3 regions of the Bacillus sp. GW823-FHT06A11 genome follow, and region 3 is predicted to be linked to each of the others. Evidence: riboswitches for the same ligand, from Rfam matches in the RefSeq annotation. Region 3 holds a riboswitch; each other region holds the start of a gene.
What was found. Region 3 has a riboswitch for magnesium ahead of AC1Q8L_RS00025 (FtsW/RodA/SpoVE family cell cycle protein). Riboswitches for the same ligand answer to the same signal wherever they lie in the genome.
Positions count from the first base shown of each region.

Region 1: linked by a shared signal. The riboswitch ahead of AC1Q8L_RS04330 (P-type ATPase actuator domain-containing protein) and the one ahead of AC1Q8L_RS00025 (FtsW/RodA/SpoVE family cell cycle protein) in region 3 are both predicted to bind magnesium.
Region 2: linked by a shared signal. The riboswitch ahead of mgtA (magnesium-translocating P-type ATPase) and the one ahead of AC1Q8L_RS00025 (FtsW/RodA/SpoVE family cell cycle protein) in region 3 are both predicted to bind magnesium.

Region 1 covers NZ_JBXAHS010000001.1:892,695-900,227, forward strand. The annotation lists gene AC1Q8L_RS04315 (acyltransferase family protein) at 1-34, opposite strand, end outside; gene AC1Q8L_RS04320 (FbpB family small basic protein) at 363-503, opposite strand; gene AC1Q8L_RS04325 (5'-3' exonuclease) at 859-1,725, opposite strand; gene AC1Q8L_RS04330 (P-type ATPase actuator domain-containing protein) at 1,858-2,583, opposite strand; M-box (ykoK) riboswitch at 2,919-3,084, opposite strand; gene AC1Q8L_RS04335 (DUF350 domain-containing protein) at 3,298-3,684, opposite strand; gene AC1Q8L_RS04340 (glutathionylspermidine synthase family protein) at 3,677-4,915, opposite strand; gene AC1Q8L_RS04345 (hypothetical protein) at 4,919-5,230, opposite strand; gene AC1Q8L_RS04350 (hypothetical protein) at 5,314-5,763, shown strand; RNA gene ssrS (6S RNA) at 5,818-6,001, opposite strand; RNA gene ssrS (6S RNA) at 6,023-6,205, opposite strand; gene AC1Q8L_RS04365 (sulfurtransferase) at 6,322-7,155, opposite strand; gene AC1Q8L_RS04370 (YpbS family protein) at 7,158-7,430, opposite strand; gene AC1Q8L_RS04375 (GNAT family N-acetyltransferase) at 7,461-7,533, opposite strand, start outside.
Region 2 covers NZ_JBXAHS010000002.1:630,416-637,948, forward strand. The annotation lists gene mgtA (magnesium-translocating P-type ATPase) at 1-1,721, opposite strand, end outside; M-box (ykoK) riboswitch at 2,057-2,224, opposite strand; gene AC1Q8L_RS11830 (hypothetical protein) at 2,393-2,932, shown strand; gene AC1Q8L_RS11835 (DUF3932 family protein) at 2,967-3,218, opposite strand; gene rnz (ribonuclease Z) at 3,408-4,331, shown strand; gene AC1Q8L_RS11845 (hypothetical protein) at 4,817-4,954, shown strand; gene sdaAB (L-serine ammonia-lyase, iron-sulfur-dependent subunit beta) at 5,002-5,661, shown strand; gene sdaAA (L-serine ammonia-lyase, iron-sulfur-dependent, subunit alpha) at 5,680-6,558, shown strand; gene proI (pyrroline-5-carboxylate reductase ProI) at 6,605-7,444, opposite strand.
Region 3 covers NZ_JBXAHS010000001.1:6,156-13,688, forward strand. The annotation lists M-box (ykoK) riboswitch at 414-590, shown strand; gene AC1Q8L_RS00025 (FtsW/RodA/SpoVE family cell cycle protein) at 776-1,897, shown strand; partial or broken gene AC1Q8L_RS00030 (Rieske 2Fe-2S domain-containing protein) at 2,085-3,031, shown strand; partial or broken gene AC1Q8L_RS00035 (HXXEE domain-containing protein) at 3,243-3,341, opposite strand; partial or broken gene AC1Q8L_RS00040 (Ger(x)C family spore germination protein) at 3,523-4,203, opposite strand; gene splB (spore photoproduct lyase) at 4,376-5,404, opposite strand; gene AC1Q8L_RS00050 (transcriptional regulator SplA) at 5,401-5,664, opposite strand; gene AC1Q8L_RS00055 (asparagine synthase) at 5,839-5,967, opposite strand; gene AC1Q8L_RS00060 (DUF2187 domain-containing protein) at 6,281-6,505, opposite strand; gene AC1Q8L_RS00065 (aromatic amino acid transport family protein) at 6,816-7,533, opposite strand, start outside.

The sequences.
Region 1 (7,533 bases), 890 kb from region 3:
CTCTTATAGAGTCCAATTCTTCGTATCTCTTCATCTTTTTACATCAACTCCTAATGAAATGATACTAATCATTTCAAAGCGACATCTTTATTCATATTCCTCTCCTTTCTTTTCATTCCAATTTTTCATATTAAAATGATTTTATAGTATAAATTTGAGTGTATTGTAACATTTTTTGTAATATTATGAATAGCGAATCTCAAAAATTGGTATATACCAATTTCAACCTCGAAAAATGAGTAATATTGATAGAAAAACACTATAAAAATATCTTGCATATTTACAAAATTAAAGAGATGAATAGCGTTTTTTCAATATAAAATAAAAAAGATAGCCTATATAGGCTATCTTTTTTATTTTATTTAATTACTCGCACCACTATATGCTACATGTCGTTTCTCAATTCTCTCTTCAATTTCTTTCATATTTTCTTTATTATTTAATAGTGATTGTTTATTTTCAATTAATAATTGTTTAAAAGATTTCCTCACTTTTTTTCTCATTTTCATTGTCCTCCTTGGGGGATGGTTTATATAAAAGATAAAGAATTATCTGTGTGTCCTTATAATAATTGATTGTTGTGAATTCTATTTGAACTTCATATGAAAATTCCGTTTATTTTCTGACAACTTTGTGAACACGAAAAAAAGACTCTCTAAAACTATGTTGAAATTAATTCACTTCATTATAAAAATTACTATTCCCATCAACTTTTATCATTATATCTTGTCGAAACATTTATATATTTAAAATTGAGTTCGACATAATTTTATTTACTATAATACTGTTTACAAAAACAAAAAGAAGGTGTCACCAAGTCAAATTTCGACTTATGCAACATCCCTCTTTCCAAACTATTTATAGCATATTTATTAATATTTCAGGTCTTCCCCAATTCATTTCTTCACAAACAAATCTAAGTTTTTCTTCATCCATTGTGTGTAATCCCTCTTCTAGTAAACATGAAATTGGAACTTCACAGTGAATTTGTGCTAATTGCAACGAAATATTTAAGTTCTCTAAATCACTTTCAATCTTCGTACGCTGCGCTTTTGTTAATGATTCTACATTTTCTAGTACAGCGGATACTGTTCCGTGCTCTTGAATAAGCTTATACGCTGTTTTTTCACCGATACCTTTTACACCTGGATAATTATCACTTGTATCTCCCATGAAAGCTTTTGCATGGACGATTTGCCACGGCTCTACACCTTTTTCTTCCATGATTTTCTCCGGTGTGTAATATTCGTAATTTCCAATTCCTTTACGCAGAAGCATAACCGTAACGTTCTTATCAACAAGTTGAAGTAAATCTGTATCACCAGTTAAAATATAAACTTCAGCTTCATTGCAGTATTGTTTTGCAAGCGTACCGATACAATCGTCCGCTTCGTAGCCTTTCATACCGATAACTGGAATGGATAATTTCGCAGTCATTTCTTGCACTAAATCAAATTGAGGAATTAATTCTTCTGGTGGCGCTGCACGATTTGCTTTATAATTCGAGAACGATTCTGTTCTAAATGTCGTACTTCCCATATCCCAGCATGTAACGATATGTGTTGGTTCAATCGCTTGCGTAGCTGTTAACAAGTGTTTCATATAACCATGAATCCCATTCGTAGGGGTTCCATCTTGTCGTTTCATAAATTGTCCGTAGACACTTGTTGCGTAAAAAGCACGAAATAATAGTGCCATACCATCAACTAATAATACTTTTTTCATAATTCCTCTCCTATTAAAAAAATAATAACCTCACGTTATCACGTAAGGTTATATAAATAGATTACCATTCTACGTTTTTGCTCAACTTTGTCTATTATACATTGTTTTTGTATATTTAGCACCATTAACACATTAAGACGTTCTACTACAACAAGTATGCAATATGCCTGAATACGTATTTTTTCCAGTAGAAACAACGACAGCCTTTGCACTTCCACTAACGATATGTGAACCTTTAAAACATACATTTTCAAGCTCAAGTGGATTATAATCTTTCATCCGTTTTAATGGAATAAATCGTTTACGTTCAAGGTGATAGCAGCTTTCAAACTTCTCTATACTCGCTTCGTTTCCCGTTAACACAGACTCATTCACTAATAAATCATCTGCATAAATAATACGTACATCAGCTGGCACAGCATCTCCAGCCGAAAGAAAAATCATATCTCCAGGTACAAGTTCTTGCACTGGTATCTCCATCATTTTCAGTTCACTATTTAGCCCTGTACTACTAGAACATTCTACTCTAGATACAGTAATCGTTTCACGTTGTAATTCATCACACACACGTTGTTTTGAAAAACCTGGAATCATGCCACCAAGCTTCATCATTACTTCTGCAAGAATTGCTCTTTTTGAAGTTAGTTCATTTCGGCCATATACTTGAATACGTTTTTGCGCCTCTTTCATTGATAGTCCGTCTCTTGTTGTTTTAAAATATGCAAATACAGATTTTACATCTCTTGTTGCAATTTCAATTAATAAATCTTTATTTTTTTGGAGCATTGTTTGTTCTTTTATTGATTTTTTATTTAGTTTATATGACGTGTTACCCACAGTTTTGTTTGCATATAACATATTATCGTCTCCTCCTTTACAACATAGGAAGAAACGCTTTGTTTCTCAATTTATCCACTTTACTGTGAAAGTGTCTAGCGCTTTATAAACGCTACATTGTGATAAATATAGAGGGAGGAACAAATCGTTTCCTGCCTACATCATATATTTTTGATTTGAAGTATATGGGTAACGGAACCGAGTCAGAATTTGACATGCTCCTCACCTCCTCGTTTAATTTTATAGTTTATACTATGAAATTACTCATAGCTTGGTAACAAAAAAGACCCCTACCCTTAAGAGAGTAGTGGCCATTACATACACAAATAAACGATTTCTAATATAATTAGAAATCTACGGACCTCTCCCTCGCCGAGTTTTAGCACTGTATAGCATAGGTACATTACCAGCTACGTTAAGAAAAACCTTAATTCGATCATTCCTGTTGACCCATTGGCGTCTCTCGACATTTTTGGGCAGTAGCATTTCTCTATACAGGAGCCTCACCTAACAGAGACTTATTTTCATTACATTGAAAATGTTACTCTTATTTAAAATAGATGTCAACAGTAGCCTACAATTTTTTCAAAAGGTATGGCAAACTAACGTATATAAAGTGAAACTTTAATCAGTGGGGGTTTTGTTCATCCCCCACTGATTATTAGCCCTCACCAATCGGGCTGCCCGGCAAATAGCGGGATAAAATAAAAAACTTTACGTTTAAACGTAAAGTTTTTAATAAGTTATACAACCAGCGATTACAATCCCAATCGAAAGCGATAAAAACATAAGAAAAAGACCGACTGCTTGATTATCTTCTTCGAGACTTTTGTTTATATTAAAGCGTGGTGTAAGCCACTCAGCTAAATAAAAGACGATAATTTGAGCCAAAATCCCAACTGCTCCCCACGAAATCATATCAAGAAGTGAAATTGAATTAGCTGCTGTCGAATATAAAACAACAGCTAACCCAAGTAATCGTCCTCCAAGCACATAGCTTACCGCCTTATTTCCTTGAGCCATTAACTTAAATTCCTTTACTTTCGTTGTCACTTCCATCAAGAACAGACCTATACATAAAAGGCCGAGTGTTACTGCTAAATATAATAAAAAATTAATCATTTTTCCCCCTCCTTTTTATACCTACCGGTAAATAGTACGATTCATTTCCTGTAATCTTTTCTCCCGCACGAATACCGATACTACTCGCTTTTCCAGCAATTAAAAACGAACCAAACACATATGACAGTTTCTCGATCCCTTTTTCTGTTTCCAAGGATACGACTGGCAGTTCGGTATACTTTTGAAATATCGGCAGTGACGCTTTATACGTTTCGTGTGCATTTTGAAGCATAATATTTTCGTCTTTATCGCGAATCGTAATTGTATCTCCTTCTCTCCCAAATGAAGGTTTTTGAACGAAAGAACCTTTTCCTAAAAATAAATCTGGTTCTAAATATGTAGGTAACATATATTCTTTAATCCACTGTTGTTCCTCATTTGTATAAAAGACCTCTTCTTCTGCTAACCCCCAAATAAGACACTGAATTGATTTTGGCTGAAGTAAAAATGCTGACAAAGGATTTATTATAAAAAGCTTTCCGGCTTTTACAAGTTGTAACAGTTCCACACCTACCAAATCTCCTGTTTCAGGATCTTGATCCTCAATTAAATCTTCTATCGGATATGTTTGGCGATATAAAACATCAATCTTCGCCCCATCTTTATCGACTAGAGCACCCTTTGTAATTCTAAGTTCTGACATTGGCACTACTTTATTTTCAACATGGCATAGCTGACTTAAATACATAGTGGTATTCCAATCCTCGATATGTTCATGATGTGCTGTAAAAACAACATTTGGATTATCTAATCCCTTTGTCGCTTCCATTACTGCTTTCGTTACACCAGAAGATAGCAATCGTTCTTGATCCGAGTTTGGATCATCATAGCCTAGATTTTCACATACTTTCCTATTCATTCGAAAACATTCCACAATAAAAGTTGGTGTATCACTATTAAACTCAAGCATTTTGATTTTATTATCCTCTGTTACAGCAAAATCAAATCGCGAAATTACAGATTCAGGATAAAGCCCTTTCATTCTAATGAATGATAAACTCGCGGATGGAAAGCCAAGATCTAGAAGCTGTTCGTCACTTAAATTACGCAGCAGTCTAGCAGTCTTAAAAAATATTTTCCCCATTCGTTCAGTCGCTAAGTGTAATTGGTCCAAAGTCTGATTTGTTATAGAAAAAACATGAAACAAACTATACTCACATTCATATAAATCCGACCAAAAATTCGGATATTTTAAATAAAATTCTTTTCGATCCCTTATGTATTGCGACATATTTTAGCCCCCAAATCCTCCCTTTGAACCGCTTCCAATTCCACCTTTAAATTCAGCAGACGATTGATACGATTTAAACGCCGATGAATTTTTAAAAGTAGATTTATTTTGATAGTATCGCCCACCATAGAAATAATGCCCACGATAACCTGAACTACTATCATCACACTGCCATACCCCAAGTTCATCATCCCAATCCCAATCAGAACAACTATTATCATTCGGTTTTGGGGGAAGATCTTGTGCGCAACCAAATAAAGTGCCAGTCATTAAAGACGTTACGACACCACCTACTAGCCATTTCGTTTTTGTCACCTTCGCACTCCCCTTTTTAAATTCTATTCCTATTATATAGGATGGCATGATAAAGTAGAAGAAAAAGGAAGAAGAGGGATTGAATGCGCTTAGAATATCGACTTAATGATGAAACGAAAGGGTATCCTGCTTTATGGAACTACGCCAATATTTCTAATTCTGAAATTATCGCACGCATGACTTGTGAATATTTTATTAAAGAGAAAAATACTTATGTTGTTACTGCAACTTCGGTTGATCCAGACGGAACAGCAGTTATTTATATTCAAAAAGAAGTTTTCGCCAATGACCCTTCAGACCCTACATACTCCCACATCGGTTTTGAAATTAGAGAACTAAGTGAAACGAGTTCAAGCTTAGTAGATAGTCAAGATGTATGGAACTACGAAGAAATTTTACCATCTCTTCATTCAGATATTATATATATTCAGCGAGACGGCATGTCTATGGAATTCTCCTTGGATTCAAGAGAGATTGATGAAGACAGAAAGTGCTACATTTATTACGGAAACTTCACAGGTGAATCAAGATAATATTGATATATCTATGCAACAAAAAAACCTTACGTATAAAACGTAAGGTTTTTATATAGCCCCACATATGCCGTTCTCTCTAGATGTCCATAAACCTGCTCTCACAGGTGGATGCTCTCACAAATGTTTGTAACTTCCTTCTTAAAAAGATGGCATGTTAGCTACATTTAAATATTGAACTTCCATATTAAACTTATTGGTTTAAGACATGCATAAGCTACGTACACCGTAGGAATTTTATATAAGGTTAGTTGAAATAAGACCCCCGCACGTGCCGCTCCTCGTAAATGTCCAAAAACCCGCTACTCGCAGGTGGATGCCCTCACAGTTACCGTACATCTTCCTCCACAAGGAAGGCTTGATGATGGTCGCTAAATATTGAGCTTCCGTATAACTAACATCGGTTTTAGACATAAATAAGTTACGTACACCGCAGGATGTATTATTTACTTGTCGTTATATTATCACATTGTTTCCAATGTGTAAAATACAAAGTTTTTCGAGCAATCTCTTGCTTGTGACCTTATTTTAATACAAATTATTTTTGCATGCAAGTGATTAATCTTCTTCTTTTGCAATTTGATTTTCTGGATAAGAAATCCAATCACTCCAGCTACCTGCATACAATTTAACATTTTGGAATCCAGCCAATTTTAACGCAATGATATTTGGACATGCCGTAACACCAGAACCACAATATACAATGGTTTCCTTATCTTTCGACAGATTTTGAAATCGTTCTTGTTGCTCAGCTTCATTCTTAAATTGTCCTGATTGCAACATTCCATCCTTCCAAAAATAGTTTGTTGCTGTCGGAATATGTCCTGCTTTATGATCGACAAGTTCCTCTACACCAGCATAACGTTTTGGCTCTCTTGAATCAATTAACGTAACATCTGCACCTGCCTGGATATTCTCTCTTACTGTTTCCATCGATACAAGCATATGATCTTGTATGTTTGTTTTAAATGTTTTTCGTATAACAACAGGAATTTCCGTTGTTGTCGGTAGTCCATTCTCTTTCCAAACCGGGAAACCACCATCTAATATATATACTTTCTCATGTCCTACATAGTTACATAACCACCATAAACGAGCAGCATTTGCACCAGCTTGACTGTCATACGCAATTACTGTCATATGTTCATCAATACCAACCTCCGAAAGCTTGTCCGCAAACTCTTCAATGCTTGGCAACGGATGGCGGCCACCATGTTCTGCTATAGGACTTGATAAATCTAAATTCAAATCAAAATATAACGCATGAGGAATATGTTCTTCTTCATACTTTTCTCTACCCCAATTAGGATTCGCTAAATCAAAACGACAATCGATTACACGGACGTTCTCATCTTCTATATGCTCACGTAACCATTCGACTGTAACTATCATCTTTAACGACCTTCTTTCTCTTGTAAACGACTTACATACTCCATAACCATTTCTTCTGTAACATATTTACGCTGCAAGGTAACACCATTTTTTGCAAGATCATTAATTTGCTTTGTTACAACATTAATGACATCAACCGAAAATTCTTTCCCATTTGACGCAAGAGATACGGCTGCTTCAATAGCTGCTTCACGCTGCGCATCTAATTGTAAACATGCTTTTACACTTTCATTTTGTTTACGAGAATGTGCTGTAATTGCTTTATGTACTTCCATCTTCTCTTCCCCCTAAATAAGTTATACGTTCTAATTCAATTCCATTGCAAGCCGAATCATATCACGGCATACAATGCCATTTTCAATAATCTCTTCTTCATAA
Region 2 (7,533 bases), on a different contig from region 3:
TTATCGCCAGTTAAAATTTTTACTTGTACACCATGCTTTTGTAATGCTTGAATTGCAGCTGCTGCAGATGGTTTCGGTGGATCTAAAAAGCCGATATATCCAGCGAGAATCATATCAGTTTCGTCTTTTACTGCGTACTCTTTATCATTTATGTTTCTATCTTTTTTATAAGCCACAGCAATAACCCGCATACCTTCACTATTCAATGTCTCGCTTAGTTTTTTGACATTTGAGCGTATTTCCTCAGTGAGTGTAACGATTTTTTTATCCACTTCAGTGTAGTTGCAAATTGATAAAATTTCTTCTACGGCACCTTTACAAACCATTGTATGTTCACCTGAAATATCTTTTACGATGACTGACATACGCCGGCGGGCGAAATCGAATGGAATTTCATCTAGCTTTTGAAAAGCTGATGGGTCAAATGTATTGTTTTCCTCTGTATGCTTAATAACAGCTTTATCTATTAAGTTTTTCAATCCAGTTTGATAGAAACTATTTAAATAGGCAAATTGCAAGACACGATTGCATTTATTTCCACTAGAATCTAAGTGACGAACAAGGACAACTTTATCTTCTGTTAAAGTTCCGGTTTTATCTGTACAAAGAATGTTCATAGCACCTAAGTTTTGAATAGAATTTAGCTGTTTTACAATTACTTTTTGTTTAGACATGTTAACGGCACCTTTAGCTAAATTAGCAGTTACAATCATTGGTAACATTTCAGGTGTAAGACCAACAGCAACGGCAATAGCGAAGAAGAAAGCTTCTTGCCAATCTCCCTTTGTGAATCCGTTAATGAGAAGGACGATAGGCGCCATAATAAGCATGAATGTAATTAAGAGCCAGCTTACTTTGTTTACACCTTTATCAAAGCTTGTTTCTACACGCTTTCCGATTACCTTATTTGCTAAAGAGCCGAAATACGTATCGGTACTTGTTGAGATGACAACAGCTTTTGCGCTACCACTTACAATATTTGTTCCCATGAAGCAAAGGTTTTCCATATCGAGTGGATTGTAATTTTTTTTCATGTTTTTCGGTAAGATATGCTTATTTTCTGTATGGTAGCAGTGTTCGTATTTTTCTATAGGAAGTGCTTCCCCTGTCAAAGAAGATTGATTAACAAATAAATCTTTAGCGGATACAACACGCACATCAGCTGGAACGATATCACCAGCTGAAAGGGAAATAATATCGCCAGGTACAAGCTCTTCAATTGGAATTTCTGTTGTGTAATTTCGATTTAAATTCGTTACATTTTTTGTTTCATGTACAAATCCATTTATTCTAAATACGCTCGCAGTTGTTCGAACCATAGCCTTTAACTTATCGGCAGCTTTTTGAGAACGAAATTCTTGGGAAAACCGAATCGTTGCACTAAGTAGTACCATTGCAGATACGACAATTGTTCCTTGTATGTCATCTGTGAAAAAGGAGAGTGCTCCAAGAGCTAATAAAACGAAAATAAATGGATTTTTAAATGCCAGCAGAAATTGAATGTACCACGGCGCCATTTTATTATGAGCTATTTCGTTCGGACCGTAAAAAGAAAGTCTACGAGCCACTTCTTGTTTAGATAATCCATCTTGTGTTGTTTCTAGAAGTTTTAACGCAGAGATTACATCTTGTGTTGCAACCTCCACTAATAATTCGTTATTTGTTTTCATGCTATCTTGCTCATAAGCATGCTTTGTTTCTTGTCTTTGTAAATTAAACATCGGTAGTTCCTCCTCTGTCATGAAGGAGGAAACAATCTGTTACCTAACTAACTATTTGAAATGGTGAGGAACAGTTTCTTTCCTACCTACATGATGAAATATGAATGTAAAACGTATGGGTATCTGGGCCGAATCATCAATTGCCAACTGTTCCTCACCTCCGTACAATTTAGTAGTTTCTGAATATGCTATGTTTGTTTCATAGTAAGGTGCATATAGACGTAAAAAGACCTTTACTCAAAACGAGTAAAGGTCTGAATTCGCAGTTAAAAGAGTCCACAACAAAGACTGCTAGTAGACATAAATAAAAACAGTTTTTGTGTATGACAAAATACATGCACCTCTCCCTCGTTGAGTTTTAGCACTGTATAGCATAGGTACTGAAACCAGCTACGTTAAAAAAGGCCTTCATTCCGACCTTTCCTGTTGACCCATTGGCGTCTCTCGACATTTTTGGGCAGCAGCGTTTCTCTATACAGGAGCCTCACCTAACAGAGACCATATTCAATTACATGTTGAATGTTAGCACTGTAAAATCGTAGTGTCAATATCTTTTTTATCTGTGTTTTTAAAATATTAAATGGATTTATAATAGATATATGGGATGAAATACATGATATTAATTATAAATAATGTGGAAAATAAATATTTTTATAAAAGGGGAATTTGTAATGGTACCACAAAATTTTATTATAAATATTGAGAATCAAAAGTGGTTGTTTAATGAGCAGGAAGATTTATGTTCTCACGGGGAAATTTATTTAAATGTGGATGGAACGATTATTACACAAACAGGTATGGATGAGGAATGGGGAATAAGTGAATCAGCTCTAGCTCTGTTACGAACTTTAGATAAAGAATATATTTGTGATATTGAAAATGAAGAGGGGCTTATTTTGCACGGATGTGGCACTATGCTCATGTTAGGATGCCCAATTTTAATTCATTGGACTATAAACCATATAGGTGAAAATGTGGTTTTAAAGGATTTTGTCAAAGTTATTTCTACTGATCAAAAGGCTATATACTATGAAGGGCTTCATATAGAAGTAAATGAAAATGAATATAGAAAACAAATTGTTTCTTTTGCGCTACAAGCAAAAGAATTATTCAATAAATCAAGTGAAAAGATAATTTTAGATGAGTTTGATCAAAGTATGTATACAGACTTGTGGACGGAATATAATCATTTGCTAAATAAGTATAAATAAAAAAGCACTGTAACCAGTGCTTTTTTATTATAGATTACGAGATTGTAGGGTTTTCAAAAATAACAATCTCTGAACTGTTTGTAGTTGAAACGCGTTGGGCGTAATATGTTAAAGCTGAAGAAATATATGCTGGTAACGTATCATTTGTATGTGATGTTGTATATTCATGGATTAATTCCTTTAAAGTTGTCCATTCTAATTGTGCTGGGTGATCAGACACGAAAGAACTTACCCAGCGATCAAATGAAGATGAAAAATCAGTTTGTAAACGAAATACTTCTTTCATAATAAAACGCTCCCTTAAAATGTAGTATAATCATTTTAACACAAAACACGAACGATTGCTAAATTTTTTAAGTATAACGTTCGTGTTATATAGTTGTCTAGATGATTGGTTATGTAAATTCAATTTGCCATTTGAAATAACATTCCGTAAGATGAGAGATAGAGTATATTTAGAGCTGGAGGAAAGAAAGTGGAATTTGTATTTTTAGGAACTGGTGCAGGTGTTCCTTCAAAAGGAAGGAACGTTTCAGCAATTGCTTTACAATTGTTAGAAGAACGAGGACAAACTTGGTTATTTGATTGTGGCGAGGCCACGCAACATCAAATATTACATACATCTGTACGTCCGCGCCGCATTGAAAAAATATTTATTACGCATTTACATGGCGATCATATTTTTGGATTGCCTGGTTTATTAGGTAGCCGTTCATTTCAAGGAGGAACTACGCCTTTAACGGTGTATGGACCGAAAGGAATTAAACAATTTATTGAAGTGGCATTATCGGTAAGTACGACACATGTGAAATATCCACTTGAAGTTGTGGAGATAACAGAAGAAGGTACCGTATTTGAAGATAATGAATTTTATGTAGAAACGAAAAGATTGTCACACGGTATAGAATGTTTTGGATATCGTATTGTAGAGAAAGATATACAAGGTGCTCTTTTAGTTGATAAGTTGCTTGAGATGGGTGTGAAACCAGGTCCAATCTTTAAACGTTTAAAGGATGGAGAAGTAGTTGAATTAGAGGATGGCACGATATTAAATGGAAATGAGTTTATCGGCCCACCTCAAAAAGGAAGAATTATTACTATCTTAGGTGATACGCGATATTGCGAAGCAAGTAGGGAGCTTGCGCAAGATGCAGATGTACTTGTCCATGAAGCGACTTTCGCAGCAGAAGATGAGCAACAAGCGCATGATTATTTTCATTCCACATCTAAGCAAGCTGCGAGCATTGCACTTCAGGCAAATGCGAAGCGATTAATCTTAACTCACATTAGTTCTCGCTATCAAGGAGATACATATAAGGAATTATTGAAAGAGGCAAGAGAGTTGTTTTCTAATACAGAAATAGCGACAGATTTGAAATCATTCCCAGTAGAAAAATAATAATTTTGTAAAAAATGGTAACGGTGGGTTACCATTTTTTTATGTCTAAAAAAATTTAAAAATAAAACTGTTATTATTTTATACTTATACTTGGATGATACAGAAAATTAGAATGGTTTGAATATATACGATAAAAATACGAAATAATGATTATTTAGAAAAACTGTTATATAAGTCAGATGACATACAAGTGATACAAATAGCAGGAATGGACTTTTATTCAGAACTTTTAAAATTCAACAAAAGTAAGCGTTTTATAAAAAACAAGCTATAATGAGGGCAGATTATAATTTATGATAAGTCACATGCTTTTTAGTTATTATCGTAACAAGTGAAGTTGACTAAACCATGAGAGAGTAACATGAGAATTATAATAGGAAAGATATCGCTTGTTTATGCTATCCTTGCAATGGCTTCTGTGTTAAACTTTGGATTGCTACCAGACTTTATTGTGGATTATCTTATATCATTTTTTAATGAAAATAATGCTAAGATTCTTATGTATTATTATAACTGGTATTATTTCAGGTTATATTGGATTACTTTTATTTAAAAATTATCCAATTCATACAGCAGAACAAATTCGTGGTACAACTGGAAAAGCGACAGATGTAGCAGGTTAATAGAATAGTAGAATAAATTTTTGCATAGAGGTTTAGGGGGAGTTATGATGAAGTATCGCTCAGTATTTGATATTATCGGTCCAGTTATGATTGGACCATCAAGTTCACATACAGCAGGCGCGGCAAGAATGGGGCAAGTTGCTCGCCAGCTGTTTCGTCATGAACCAGAAAGAGTAAGCATTTCGTTATATGGATCATTTGCAAAGACGTATCGAGGGCATGGTACGGATGTAGCACTAATCGGTGGAATATTAGGATTTGAAACAGATGACTTACGTATTCCAGAGGCGCTAGAAATAGCAAAAGAGCGCGGAATTGAAGTGGAATTCATTGAAGAAGATGCCAATGCACCTCACCCAAATACAGCGAAAATTCGTTTGTATAAAGGTGAAGAAGAAATTGAAGTTGTTGCTTGCTCAATTGGTGGCGGTAAAATTGAAGTTGTAGAATTAAACGGATTCGATCTTCAATTATCAGGCACAAGTCCAGCACTACTTATTGTAAATAACGATCGCTTCGGTGCTATTGCAGCAGTAGCTTCAATCCTTGCGAAACATGAAATTAACATTAGTACAATGAGTGTTTCTCGTAAAGAAAAAGGAAGAAGAGCGCTTATGGTCATCGAAACAGATGAATTATTAGCAGATGAAGTGATTGAAGAAATAAACGCGCAACAAAATATTTGTCAAGTAACTATTATGGAATAATTGCAGGGGGGACACACCATGTTTCGGAACGCAGCGGAACTAGTGGCGCAAGCTAAAGAACAAAATGTAAAAATCGCAGAAATTATGATTCAATGTGAAATGGAAACAAGAAGTATTTCACGTGAAGAAGTAATTGCTGGTATGGAAAAGAACTTAGTCGTAATGGAGCAAGCAGTAGAACGTGGTATTCGCGGAGTGAAATCACCAACTGGTTTAACTGGCGGAGATGCTGTAAAAGTTCAGGCGTATATGAATAGCGGAAAAGGCTTATCTGGAGATACGATTTTGGACGCGGTGAGTAAAGCTGTTGCAACAAATGAAGTAAACGCGGCGATGGGAATTATTTGTGCAACACCAACAGCAGGGTCTGCTGGAACAGTGCCAGGTGTACTGTTTGCACTGCAAGAAAAATTAAAACCGACACGCGAAGAGATGATTGAATTTTTATTTACAGCAGGAGCTTTCGGTATGGTTGTTGCGAATAATGCTTGTATTTCCGGCGCGGCAGGAGGTTGCCAAGCTGAAGTAGGTTCAGCAAGTGGAATGGCAGCAGCAGCTGCAGTTGAGATGGCTGGTGGAACGCAAGATCAAGCAGCTACAGCGATGGCGATTTCATTAAAGAATATGCTTGGTTTAGTATGTGATCCTGTTGCAGGACTTGTAGAAGTACCTTGTGTAAAACGTAATGCAGCAGGAGCTGCAAATGCGATGATTTCAGCAGATTTAGCATTAGCTGGTGTAACGAGTACAATTCCATGTGATGAAGTAATTGAGGCAATGTTTAGAATCGGACAAACGATGCCAGTAGCACTTCGTGAAACAGCTGAAGGTGGACTTGCAGCAACGCCGACTGGTCGTCGCCTGCAAGAAGAGATTTTTGGGAAGAACAATAACTAAGTGTAATTATAGAAAAAGGAGCTCAAATAAACTTGAGCTCCTTTTTTTATTTTTCTTTTGTTAGTTGTTCTAATGTTTTTCCAAGATTATGTGATCGTTCCGTTGCCTGTGTAATACAAGAAATAAGTGCTTGTTGAAATTTATGTTCTTGTAATACTTCAATGCCTGCCTCGGTCGTTCCGCCAGGCGAAGTAATTTCCTTTCGCAAAACAGAAGGGTGTTTTTCGCTTGCTTTTAGCATTTCAGCAGCACCAATCATCGTTTGAAGAATAAGTGATTTTGCAACATCTTCTTTTAAACCAATTTTTTTTGCAGCTTCTTCCATAGCTTCCACTACGTAATAAATATAAGCAGGTCCACTTCCGGATAATGCAGTGACAGCATGCATATCTTCTTCCTCTACAACAGAGACGAGACCAATCGTTTCAAATAAAGATGTTGCAGTGCGAATATGTTCCGCTGTTGCATGTTTCGAAGGGGAGATAGCGGTAGCTGATTTTAAAATGGCTGCGGATGTATTTGGCATTGCACGAATAATTGGAACGTCTTTTTGAAGTAGTTTTCTAATTGAGTGAGTAGAAACACCTGCTAGTAATGAAATAATAAGCACGTTATTATTTATGTATTCTTTAAAAGGGATAAGCGCCTCTGCAACATCCTTTGGTTTCATTGCTAGAAAAAGAATATTTGCATCAGTAAGTAATTCTTTTTTATTATGAGTACCTTTGACACCGTATTTTTTATGTAGCTCTTGTAATCTTGTCTCGTTAGAACGATTACTTACAGTAATTTGTTCACATTTAACAACATTTGCATGTAACAAGCCACCAATAATAGCTTCAGCAATAGAGCCTGCACCGAGAAAGGAAATGTTTTGAATAGACATGATGTTCCTCCTTTAATTTTGGTTAGAAATTCTTATAAATGTACATACATTCGTTTTTTTATAGGAAACACCTCTTTTTATCTGAAAAT
Region 3 (7,533 bases):
TTTATTATAAATTTAAAATTCCCCTTAAAAAACATAGAATTCAAATAGATTTAATTCGAAGAAACGTAATAAAACATATGAAACTTATTGTTTTTAATCAAATTCCAACTTTATAACAAAAGATGAATAATTAGTCATTCTGTATATCAAAAGAACATTCACAAAAAAATCTTCTTTTATGATTAAAATCTTCTTTACTGTTTATCAAATTTATATGGTTAAACTACTTAATCAAACGATACACTACAAGTCAAAAATATGTACTTATACAGAATGATTACAGACATTTTTTCATATCATTTCTCAAAGAACTATAAAGCAATAAAACAAATAAAATTAGCAATATGGTTGCTTGACAAGCAAAAAAAATATATTTATGCTTGCTACACGAAACAAACACATAAAATTTATATTGCTTAACCTGTTAGGTGAGGCTCCTATGCAAACACAGGCTATTGCCCAAAAATGTCGAAAGACGCCAATGGGTAGAACAGGAATTGTCGGATTAAGGCTCTTCTTAAGATAGCTAAGTAATGAATTTTCATTACTTTACGTTGTATAGTGCCAAAGCTCTACTAGAGGGAAAAAAGCCTTATTTACTCATGCCATTTTGAATCCCTCTAGTTACATACTAGGGGGATTTTTGCGTAAAAAACAGGGAATAAGCGATAGAATCTTCCTAAACAAAAGTCATATTTAGTAATTGACGAGAACAAGATTCTATTCATTAGCAAATGTAATATTATGTTTTGTTTTAAATCAGGAGGATATTAAAATGAAAAAAATATTAAAACTCGATTATCTATTGCTCCTTCCTCTATTCATAACATGTACTTTAGGTATTATCATGATGTATAGTGCAAGCTCCATTGTCGCTGTCCAACATTACGGTTATAACAGTAGACATTTTGTTGATTCTCAATTAACAAAGCTACTTTTAGGAACAATAGGATTAATAATTTGTGCTTTACTCCCATATGAAATATGGAAAAAACGAATAGTCTCAATCTGTATTATGGTTGGGGGGATTTTTTTATTAATTATGGTTTTATGGAAAGGAAAAGTGGTAAATAATGCTCAATCATGGATCTTTGGAATACAGCCAGCTGAATTTCTTAAATTAGGAACAATCCTTGTAACAGCCCGTTTTTTTGCATTGCGACAAGAACAAGCTAAAAATAACTGGAGTGGTATCGGAAAACTTTTATTTTTTTTAGCTACAATTTTTTTTCTTATCTTTAAACAACCAAATTTAGGATCTGCACTTTTAATATTAGGTATAGGTTTTAGCATATTTCTTTGTTCAGGAATAAATATAAATCTACTAATCAAAAGAACTACCATCGGTTCTATTTTATGGTTACCTATTTTATATTATTTGATTCAATATAGTTTATCAGAAGTTCAAAAGACACGTATTACTACGATTTTCAATCCCTTTCTTGATGCGCAAGGAAATGGATACCAGCTTGTAAACTCTTTTATTGCCATGGGCTCTGGAGGAATCACTGGTCGTGGATTTGGAAATAGCATACAAAAAACAGGTTATCTTCCAGAACCACACACTGATTTTATAATGGCAATAGTTTCTGAAGAACTAGGATTTATTGGTGTATTTATTCTATTGGTTGGAGTTTTGACTATAGTACTTCGCTCCTTAAAAATTGCACAATTATGTGTAGATCCATTCGGCAGTTTTATAGCAATTGGTATAGGATGTATGATTGGTATGCAATCAGTTGTAAATTTAGGTGGTATTACGGGACTATTTCCTCTTACAGGTACTCCATTTCCATTTGTAAGTTTTGGTGGAAGTTCTTTAATGGTGAATTTAATAGCAATAGGAATATTGCTTAATATCTCAATTTTCGATAAAATAAAACTTTCTCCTTTTTAAAATCTATTGTACTTTAGTCATTTTTGTTACATTTAGAGAGATTATGCAGGCTTTCATAATGATTTGATTAAACTGTAGATTTATTAATTTTAAACGAACATTTAAAATATTTTATAGCATAGAATAGACAGTATACAGTAGACACCACTAATATCTACTAGGTGAATAAAAAAGAAGGAGAAAATAAATGACTCTAAATATAAATAGAGTATTCCCACGTAATTGGTATGCTGTGAGTTATGTAAAAGATATAAAAAAGATCCCAGTAAAAAAAGAGTTGCTGGCAAAGATTTTGTATTATATCGGGATGAAAAAGGCGAAGTTCAGGCTCTATCACCTTACTGCCCTCATCGTGGCGCTGACTTATCACTGGGACAAGTAGTAAATGGTAAACTAGTCTGTCCCTACCATGGTTGGGAATTCGATAGTTGTGGTACTTGTGTAAGAATTCCATCCCAACCCAATAAACCTATCCCGAAATTTGCTCATACCTTCTCATACCCTGTAAGAGAAAAAATTGGGTTGATTTGGATATACCCTGATAGTGAGGAAACTCCACCTGAATGGCAAACTTTTCATGTAATGGAGAACACTCCCTTTAAACTCTCTTTCTTCCACGCCACTTGGAATGCACACCTTACTCGATCAATCGAATCTGTGCTGGATACTGCTCATCTTGCTTATATACATAAAAAAACGATTGGTAGAAAAACAAAAGCCGAATCAACCAATTATAAGCTGGAGGGAACACTGGATCAGTTTATATTCTCAAATGGTGATGCTTACCTTGAATACAAATTCCCACATCAGTGGATGCTTCACAGTGGCAAACAGGAGAATGAGTCATTTATTCCGTATATTACGTTTACACCAATTGATGAAGAAGAGACATTAATTATGGGATATACCGGAAGGACATTTTTAAAGTACTTCCCTTTACTAGACCAAATTTTAGCTAAATTTAGTTTAAGAGTACTAAAAGAGGATCAAATTATTGTAGAAAGTCAACATCCTAGACCTATACCAGAAGCTTTAAAAATGGAGGCCCATGTTCATGCAGATATGGCTCAAATTCAGTTTAGAAAACGTTGGTTTCAGTTTTTACAAAATGGGTCTTGTTTTTCACTTGATTAAAGGCACGTAACGCAGTATTAAATATAGGTGTAGTGATGTTGATAGACGTGGATGCTACCCCATCGCCATCAAGCTAAAATTTTATAGTACCCCCTGAACCCAATTTTGTACTAACTCGTAACAAAAAATCCCTTCAAAAAAAGAAAGGCGCCTATGCACCTTTCTTTTGTAATTCATTCTCACTCTCTTAGCATTCAGAATCCCTTATGAATCACTTTAATGCATCATTGTACGGACCTAATGACTCTTTAGAAAAGTAATAATTTGTCTCCTTACTTTTCAGTAACATATTTCCTCTTATTATTAAAAATAAGTCGTTTGTACTTAATATTTTTACTATAACTCTAACTAGTGCTAACCAAAGGATCATAATAAGCCAAATATAATTTATTAATCACGTTTAAAGTACATAAGTCTGCACTGATTGAAAATGCAGAACCAGCATTAATATCGTTTAGCGTATTTCTAATCCGCTAACGACTTAAATCACCTTATTTCACTCTCTTCGGTAAAGTTGAGCCTGAATGTTCAATTACTGGATGAACATAAACATTAATGTCAGCATTACTAAAATAATTTTCACCTTGATCCCAATTCTTACTTATTTTCTTCCATTCTTTATAATTATTCCGCTTATATACTTCTCCTAATGCTAATACATCCACCTTATATTTTTTTGAACAAGCTTTATTGATTTTTGAATCCTTTGCTCCATCTCTTTTGAAATATCCTTCGTTAAGCGTTTTTCATCCATAACTTGTTTATAATGGCTAAAATGCAACTCCGCCAAAGTACCCTCGAGAAACAAATAGACGGATGTTTCTTCTCATTTCATGATCACGAATATGTACATCTAGCGTATTCTGTAAAATATTGGGATTCGAGAGTAATTTTTCAGAAAAAATAATCACTTGTATATGCGGAAAAAATAATTCACGACTAATTTTTTTAGCAATAATTCGTATTTGTTCAAATACACTATCTGCTTTTGCACTCACATTAATATAATTATTCCCTGCCCCTTTTCCACCTTGCTGCGCTAACTTACTGGGAAGTACCATCTGATACGTCCCTTTCATAATTGGATTTGATTTCTTTTCCTTAACAATATCGTAAGACGCGCCTACTACAAATCCTCTTTCTTCTATCTCCATTAACTCAGAGCAACCACTGTATTTTTCTGTTTAACTGTTGGGATTCAGCTCATAATGAAACATATTTTTACATAAAAGACTTTCGTATATAAATTTTTCAAATGATTTATTAGCGAATTGTTGACCAATATCACTTTTTTGAGTGAGTAATTTTTTAGATTGATGATGTAATGAATTTTGTTCGTTTCTTTTATGTAAAATATTCTAGTTTTGCATTAGGAAAGAACTGTTTCATATAGGAATAGAGATAATTTTTTATATCCTCTTCTTCTTCTTTTTGATAAATGTATTTTCCGATTCCATATTTCCCCCATTTATACCTTCTTTTCTCTTCATCTAATTCTAATTTTGTCATCGGGTAGTTTTTTTCAATCACTCTCTTAGCTGGCTTTGTAAAACGATGTTGAATAAATTCAAATGTAATATCATCCCGTGCATCAAGAGGTAATTCAGCATTTAGGCGTTCAAACATATGATAGTATCCTTCCTTCCAGCCTTCATGTAGGTAAATAGGAGCTACAATGAAACCAAGAGGATATCCAGCTCTAGCTACTTTTCCTGCTGCCTCAATTCGCTTAGCTAAGGGAGAAGTTCCTGGTTCAAAGTTTTTAATCACATAATCAGCGTTTACACTAAAGCGAAATCTTGTTTTTCCATTATGTTTAGCATCAAGTAAATGATCTACATGGTGGAATTTCGTAACAAATCTCAATTTCCCATATTCAGATTCTCCAAAATGCTCAATGGCCCGTTTAAGGGTATGCGTTAAATAATCGATTCCTACAATATCTGAAGTACACGACGCTTCAAATCTTGTTACTTCAGGTGCACGCTCTTTCATGTATTTATCAGCAGCATCTAAAATTTCTTCAACATTTACATACGTTCGTATATAAGGCTTACTTCCCATCGTTGTTTGTAAATAACAATAATGACAATGTCCCATACATCCCGTTGCAAAAGGAATTGCATACTCTGCTGAAGGCTTGGAAGTATCGAATTTCAGTGTTTTTCTAACACCAACAACCAGCGTTGATTTTGCTACTCGATACTTTTGAAAATCGTTATCCCCTGGCAAATCTCTTACTTGATTATGAGAAGTAGTATGTCGAATTTCAACATCCATCTTTGAAAACTTCTCAAACAGCTCTTTCCCCAAAGGATAATCTAGTGCTTTCGGTTCAAAATATACGAGCTTAGGCATAAATGGCTTATTCATTCTAACATCCCCTCTGAAATATCACCATAATAGTAAGTGTAAGCTTGGTTTGCCTCATCTTCGGTAGCATATATAGCCATCTCATTTGTTAGTGGATAATACGTTTCGTAAAGAAATAGTGCTAATTCATTAGGTCTTTCAGGATTATTTACAACTGCTGCAGCTTGTATGTTAGCTACGTCTTGAGTATGAGGATTTCGGTAAAAAATATAAACAATGTCACCAGCATGATACGTATTACTTTCAGAAGAAAATTCCATTCCATCACCATCTCATTTCATAAAATTCAATGCTCACAGTTTTACTTTCTAATTTCCTTGTAGTGTAACTATTTAATTACATTGATAATGATTACGTCATACAAACATATTTGAAAAATGAATAATAAATGTACTCCCAAAAAGGCAAGCATATATCAATGCTTGCCTTTCGTTCTAACGACGATGTTCAACAAGATCGATTACACCTAAAACGACGTGTGCTAAACCAAAACCAAATACTGTATTTGCAATCATTTTATTAGTTCCACGAGTTTGTTTAAGAGCATAACCTGCTGCTGTCACTGCTGTACCTAAAGCTGTTGAATGTCCACAGTGATGCCTCCTTGTTTCGCAGTTAGTAAATTTGTTTTAATAACTCTAGGTAAAGTATTAAAACAAGTATTAGTATTTTTCTTTTTAATAAAATTATGTGAAATTTTTATGAATAATATTTTAAATTCATAACAGCTATAAAGATTGAAAAAATTATTAATTAACAAATAAGAAAATATCTTCAAAACGTATTTTCATATGAAAATTTTATACCTCTGACAAAAAAACTTTGCGGAAATTCTCTCCATAAAAAGTGCTCCTAAATTTATATAGGAGCACTTTTTTATGAAACACTATTCTTTATTTGCTTATGAACCACTTTATTATAATAACCATGCTTTACAACCTGCCTAAAATCATCTATCTCGATATCCATTCTTTCCGCAATATCTACAACAATTGTATTTTGTAAAACATTCACCACAAATCCCATTAATTGCAAATTAGGATTTTTACGATATGAAAATTGAACGTAATCCCCAAGTGTTACTTCTTTATTATGCTTCATTTGGCGCCCCCTAAATTATCGATAATTATACAATAGTTTTCCCCTTTTTCACTTCTACATACTGGGTCACCAGTTTATCATTTTAGCCAATTCATCTCCCACCTACTTATTTCGCGTTCCTTGAGGAAGGGGTCTTCTTGGTTAAAATGATAAAAGTTATGCATATAATAAAAAAAGACAAACTCTCCAATGTGAGGAGTTTGTCCAAAACCATGATTTCTTTAGTTTAACAATATAGAATTCAGTTCCGATAAGAATCTTTCTTTTTTCCATATCCCACGATTTTTGCATCGATACTAACAATAGTGGATTAGAATAATGACTTAATACTTGCTAGGACAGTAAGAATACCTATAATAATGACAAATACATTGCTCGATTTCCCTTTGTATTTAGCAAGTACTGATACTTTATGGATTGCATACATTGGTAGTATACATAAGATAGCAGCAACTAGCGGACCGCTAAGGGCATCAATGATTCCAAGAATACTTGGATTTGTATAAGCAACATACCAGCATGTTAATACGACAAAAGTAAGAATCATTGTCTTAACTGTTTTTTCTCCTATATCTTTCCCACGTTTTTTACTGGACTTGATAATCATGTCACGCATTACCTCATACGCTCCTATATAATGACCAAGGAAAGACTTTGTAATAGCCACAAATGCAATGATAGGAGCTGCAATAGTGATTACTGGCGAATTAAGCTCATTAGCAAGATATGATAGGATTGACAAGTTCTGTTCTTTTGCCACCTTAAGATCATTTGGAGTCAAACTTAAGGTACTGCTCCAAACAAAGAACATAACAACTACGAATGTCATAATATAACAAACTTTTTGTATTTGAGCACATTTAGCATCAGTAGCATCTATTCCATACGTAGCTCTCTGTTTCATAACAAATGACGAAATCATAGGCGAATGATTAAACGAGAATACTATGATTGGAAGTATCATCCATATCGTTCCTAAATATCCTGTTCCTGTTGAAGCAGTAGAAACACTTGAAAAACTAAGCATT